2 regions of the Alkalibacillus silvisoli genome follow, and region 1 is predicted to be linked to the other one. Evidence: riboswitches for the same ligand, from Rfam matches in the RefSeq annotation. Region 1 holds a riboswitch; the other holds the start of a gene.
The links. A riboswitch is a leader RNA that binds a small molecule or an ion and turns the genes downstream of it on or off. The one in region 1 is predicted to bind S-adenosylmethionine.
Positions count from the first base shown of each region.

Region 1 (3,157 bases):
GTTAGACGAGCCATTTGGTAGTGTTGAATCAGTTAAAACAGTATCTGAGCTTTATGCTCCAGTAACTGGTAAAGTAGTAGAAGTAAACGAAGAGCTTGAAGATAGCCCTGAGTTTGTTAACGAATCTCCATATGAGAAAGCTTGGATGATTGTTGTTGAACCAAGTGATCGTTCACAGCTTGATGATTTAATGGATGCAGATGCTTATAAAGAAATGACTGAAGACGAATAATATCTAAATAAACAAATTAGAGAGACTGATTCCAAGTAAGGATCAGTCTTTTCTATAAGTCATAGGTGTGAAAGTATGGATCAGTTAACTCAAGTTTTAATCGTCGAAGGTAAACAAGATCGAAAGAAATTAAATAAAGTATTAGCAAATGAAGAAGAAATCATTTGTACATTTGGGACGTTAAGTGCTTATGCATTGGATGAATTGATTGATGAGTATATGCTTTTTGATCGTGATGTATTTATTTTTACAGATACTGATGACTCTGGTGTGAAGTTACGAAAGTTATTAAACCAGGAGCTCTCACATGCGGAGAATTTATTCATCGACCCTAAATATCGTCAAGTTGAAGACACACCGGAATACGTGATAGCATCTATTTTGCAAGCAGCAAACTTTGATGTGAACTTAGAATATTTGAAAGGGTCTGAAACATGATGCAAGAAATTAGCCGAGAACAAGCGCAGTTTATTATACGTAAAAAGGACTACCACACATTATTCGTTAACAGCCCTTTTTGTGGGACGTGTAAAGTAGCTAAGCGGATGCTCACCTATATAGAAGAAACACTTGAAAGAGAGTGTTTTTTTGAATTGAATGCAACATTAGCACCAGATTTCATGCAGCAGTTTAATATTAAAAGTGTACCATGTTTAATTGTGTTTAAAGCTGGTGAGCCGGTAGAGCGGGTTTATACTTTTAACTCTGTACCCTATCTATTAAAAGAAATGGGACCTTACTTAATAGAAAAGTAGACTAAAGAAAAAGCCAAATAGTCATGAAGACTGGTTTGGCTTTAATCTAGGCTATTGAGTTGAAAAATACTGACCTACTATTTTAATCACTTCAACAAAGTCATCTTTATCCCCGAATCTTCCAGCAATATTACCATCTAAATCAATGACAATCGTCGTTGGCACAGAATCACATTCATATAGATCATATACTTCTCTGTCACGATCTTTCAATGTTGGTTGTGATAAAAATTGATCTTGGAACTTATAGGCTTCTTCTTCATCACGTTCACGAGCAGGTACATTAATCGTGATCATTTCAATGTTGTCATTACGCATCGTTTTATAGAATTGTTCTTTTTTGGGCATGTCTCTAGAACAATCAGGACACCATGAAACCCAAAATGTCAGAACGATTACTTTTTGGCCAATGACGTCTTTTAAATTAAACGTTTCATCACGGTCTAAATATGGTAATTCAAATAATGGTGCTTTCATTATCTCACCCTTTTAAAAATTTTTCTGAAATTGAATTGACGTAATTCATTACCTATGCTAACATACAATTTATCGAAAGTTGAATAATTAAATTCTTATCCAGAGTGGTGGAGGGAAAGGCCCTGTGAAACCCGGCAACCGTTATAGAACCGTCTATAATAGGTGCTAATTCCTGCAATGTTATTGACATTGTAAGATAAGATTGAGCTTAAGACTCTTTCTTGTTCTTACAAGAAAGTTTTTTTATTTATTAACACGTTAGTTTAGTAATGTGTGAAGTGATTAAAATATTATATAAATCTCTTATCCAGAGTGGTGGAGGGACCGGCCCTGTGAAACCCGGCAACCGTTATGGAAACGTCCATAATAGGTGCTAATTCCTGCAAAGCGATGAGCTTTGAAAGATAAGAGAACAAAAGGTTAGCCATTCTTAACCTCTCTGTTCTCTTACCTGAGCAGAGAGGTTTTTATTTGACTGTAAAACTAGGAGGGGAACGCATTGATTTCAATCAAGAACCTGTCGAAGGTATTTAATACAAAAGATCAAACGGTTCAAGCTGTTGATGATGTATCGATCAACATTCCAAAAGGGGAGATTTATGGTGTTATTGGTTACAGCGGTGCAGGTAAAAGTACATTTATCCGTTTAATCAATCGTTTAGAAGACCCAACTGAAGGTGAAATATTATTAAATAACCAAGATATTACAGCTTTACGAAAAGGTGAATTGAGAAAACAGCGCCAGAAAATTGGCATGATCTTTCAACATTTCAACTTACTATGGTCACGAACAGTTTTTGAAAACATCGCATTCCCTTTAGAAATCGCAGGTATATCAAAACAAGAGCGTGAACGTAAAGTATTAGAATTAATTGATCTTGTAGGCTTAAAAGGACGTGAACAATCTTATCCTTCACAACTAAGTGGCGGTCAAAAACAGCGTGTCGGTATTGCACGTGCACTAGCGAATGAGCCGACTGTGTTACTTTGTGACGAAGCGACATCTGCATTAGACCCAGAGACGACAGATGACATTTTGGATTTACTCGTTTCGATTAATGAGAAGTTAAATTTAACGATTATTTTAATTACACACGAAATGCACGTAATTCAAAAGATTTGTCATCAAGTCGCGGTGATGGAGCAAGGTAAAGTTGTTGAACAAGGTGAAGTGCTAGATGTATTCGTAAAGCCGCAGTCAAAGACAACGAAACGTTTCGTTCAACAATTAAGCCCATTAGAGCATCAAATAGATCGATTAAATCAATTTATTACAAATGATGAGCAATCTGAAGTGGTCAAACTTCACTTTATCGGAAATAACGCCAAACGTGCACTCATTAGTGAAGTTTCAAAACAGCTCGATGTAGAGATAAATATATTACAGGGTTCAATATCACCAACGCAAGAAGGTGCTTATGGCACGCTTTATGTTGAAATTAAAGGTAAGCCTAGTGTGATTCAAAACAGCATTTCTTATATTGAATCCTCTGGTGTGGAAGTAGAGGTGTTAAGACATGTTTAATGAATTATTCCCGAATGTACAAATGGATCATCTGTGGACAGCGACTTATGAGACATTTTATATGACGATCATCTCTGTAGTTGGAACATTTATATTTGGAATACTATTAGGTCTCTTGTTGTATTTAACAGCTCGAGGAAACTTGTGGCAGAATTCGATAGTTAATTC
Region 1 covers NZ_BAAACZ010000017.1:16,911-20,067, forward strand. Annotated here, with positions in the region: gene gcvH (glycine cleavage system protein GcvH) at 1-232, shown strand, start outside; gene ABDZ63_RS10350 (toprim domain-containing protein) at 308-670, shown strand; gene ABDZ63_RS10355 (thioredoxin family protein) at 667-987, shown strand; gene ABDZ63_RS10360 (TlpA disulfide reductase family protein) at 1,039-1,464, opposite strand; SAM riboswitch class I at 1,557-1,667, shown strand; SAM riboswitch class I at 1,765-1,875, shown strand; gene ABDZ63_RS10365 (methionine ABC transporter ATP-binding protein) at 1,964-2,989, shown strand; gene ABDZ63_RS10370 (methionine ABC transporter permease) at 2,982-3,157, shown strand, end outside.

Region 2 (3,157 bases), on a different contig from region 1:
CCAATTGTTTCTAAGCGATAATTTTTTTGACTCATCCTTCACCACTCCTATTCAATAATTTGGATTCTTTTATACTTTCTAAACTTACTTTAATCACATCTCCCCACTTCTGAAACTCGACTAAAAAACCATCATGCCCAAAAATTGTTTCAACTTCACAGTATTTAGCTGAACCTCCTAGTATATTGAGGTGATCAACAAATGCTTTTATCTCATGAGGCGGGTATAACAAATCATGTTGAAAACTAAGTGCGACAACAGGAACCTCTAATTGACTTAAAGCTAGCTCATACCCACCCCTCCCTCGCCCAATGTCATGACCATTCATCGCATTAAGCAAGATCAAATAACTATTCGCATCAAAACGATTAACCAACTTTTCCGCTTGGTGACTTAAATAAGATTCAACTTCATACTTCTGATTAAGCTCAGTTCGGTTAAACCGCTCTTGAAATAGTGGTGCTGAACGATATGTAATCATGCCAATCGCCCGAGCTAATCCGAGTCCTTCTTTAGGTGTTTTACCTTGTTGCCAATTTGAGTCCTGCTTAATCGCTTGAGCTGAAATATGATTAAATGCAATGGCATAATCACTGAACTGCGGTGTTACAGCTATTGGAATGATGACATCGACAAAACCTGGATACATCAAGCCCCACTCAAGCACTTGCATACCACCTAATGACCCTCCAATGACTGCATGCAAGTGGTTAATGCCTAACTTCTTAAGTGCTAGATACTGGATTTCAACTAAATCCCTAATTGTAATCTGTGGAAAGTCTACCCCGTACATATTTCCCGTGTTCGAATTAATGGACTTAGGACCTGAAGAACCATCGCAACCACCCAAGACATTAAAGGTCAACACTTGATACTCATCAACGTCAATATAACCACCTTGATTGATTAACCCTCGCCACCATCCCGGTTCATCTTCAGTTCCAACAGTACAATGGTTACCTGTTAACGCATGACATACTAAAATAACAGGTGATTGTTCAAGTCCAGCTCTCTCAAAAACTAACTCCACTTCATCTAAAATATAGCCTGATTCTAGTGTGAAATTAGGAATAACTACTTTCCCTACATCTCTTCTAACTGTCACCACCTCCTCCTTTCCAATCGCTTGAAATAATCATTTTAAAAATACAAAAAACCTCTCTACCTTGAAAGATAGAGAGGTCAAATATACACGTATTTGTCTCCCTCATCTTCCAAAGCAAAATCTTGCCTTGTCAGGAATTAGCACCTTTCAAACCGATGTTCGAAGGTTGCCGGGCGTCAACGGGCCAGTCCCTCAGCCACTCTAGATAAGAGTCAAAATTGTTATTCAATTTTAAATATTAGATTATACGCATGGTATCATGGTACTTATAACCATGTCAACAAATAAATTTAAGCCTTTTCTTTTTCGTATTCGTCAATAGCTTCCATCTTCGCTTGTACTTCCTCTTCAGATAAACTGCGTTCTTCGATATAACGGTTTCGTGGATGTACACGGCATTCATGAGAACAACTTCTTAAGTAGAAATGTTCATTTTCCAAAGAGGATAAAATTTGTTCATTACAGTCAGGGTTCGCGCAATTGACGTAGCGTTCACACGGCTCACCTGTGAAATAGTCACGACCTACAACATGATGCTCTACTTGGTTAATTGGAACACTAATACGCTCATCAAACACGTAGCATTGTCCATCCCATAATTGGCCTTGCACCTCAGGGTCTTTACCATAAGTTACAATACCACCATGGAGTTGTCCAACATCGTCAAAGCCCTCTTCCTTCAACCACCCTGAGAACTTTTCACAACGAATTCCACCTGTACAATATGTTAGCACACGCTTACCTTCTAGTAATTCTTTGTTCTCTTTAACCCACTCAGGTAGCTCACGGAAATTACGAACATCTGGACGAATCGCACCACGGAAGTGTCCAATATCATACTCATAATCATTACGAGCATCTAATACAATGGTATCTTCTTTTTGCATTTCCTCAAAGAACTCTTTCGGCTCTAAATACTCACCTGTTTGTTGATTAGGATTAATGTCTTCTTCTTCTAAACTCAAGTTAACAATCTCAGACTTATAACGAACGTGCATCTTCTTAAATGCGTGATCATCCGCTTCATCAATCTTAAATGTCATATCTTCAAAACGCGGATCTGCCTGAAGAGCTTTTATATATTTATTTGTTTGCTCAATTGTACCTGAAACTGTGCCGTTTAACCCCTCTTCCGCGACAATAATTCGACCTTTTAAGCCTAGGTCAAAGCACAGTTGTAAGTGCTCATCACGGAATGCCTCAGCATCTTCAATCGGAACATATTTGTAATAAAGCAAAACCCTGTAATCCTTATTAGACATATTAACCACCTTGCTTTTATATTTTATCGCATTATAATAAAGTATTGAAATCAACATTGTATTATACAATAAGGTTAGACATTATTCAATTAAATCAATCGGTTCCAACTATGTACTTTATGGATTTTCGCTAAACTTTGCACAACAATCTGGCGTTCGCCTAATTATTTTGTTTTTCGCCTGATTATTCTGGATTTCGCCTGAAAAATTCAATTTTCGCCTAATTATTTAAAATATCGCCTAATTCTAAAATAATCAGGCGATTTCACACATCTCCTTAGGCAAACTTTTAGATAAGTTCTCATATTTAGCTAAATTCAACCAAATCTTGTATAATTAAAATCAAAATTTTAAAAGAGGATTGAAATAAACAATGAAACAGATTTATAGCGAAATCTTTCAATTTAGAGGCAGCCATTATGACTTTGGTTATGAACAAGGAAGGCAGTTAAAAGATTCATTAACCATACAAAATCGTAAAAAACATTGGAAAATTAGAAAACCTCGCTTTTCGATCAATGTATATGACACAAAGGACAAGTTTATGCAATATGCGCCCAACATGTGGGCTGAGCTAGAGGGATTAAGAGATGGACTTGAATTACCTATGGAAGAGGTTTTACGTGATTTTGGTGGTTACCGAACCGCAATTACTAAAAGTGGTTGTTCGATCATGACCGAAGAAGATTATATGATTCGTAATTATGACTATCAACCACAAACATACGAAGGGCGATACACCCTCTTCAAGCCAACAGATGGCGGATATGCTGTTATTGGGCCAACATCA
Region 2 covers NZ_BAAACZ010000003.1:9,892-13,048, reverse strand. Annotated here, with positions in the region: gene ABDZ63_RS00820 (O-acetylhomoserine aminocarboxypropyltransferase/cysteine synthase family protein) at 1-35, opposite strand, end outside; gene metX (homoserine O-acetyltransferase MetX) at 32-1,105, opposite strand; SAM riboswitch class I at 1,205-1,317, opposite strand; gene trhO (oxygen-dependent tRNA uridine(34) hydroxylase TrhO) at 1,396-2,367, opposite strand; gene ABDZ63_RS00805 (C45 family autoproteolytic acyltransferase/hydrolase) at 2,741-3,157, shown strand, end outside.
Region 2: another riboswitch for S-adenosylmethionine. It lies ahead of metX (homoserine O-acetyltransferase MetX); the one in region 1 lies ahead of ABDZ63_RS10365 (methionine ABC transporter ATP-binding protein).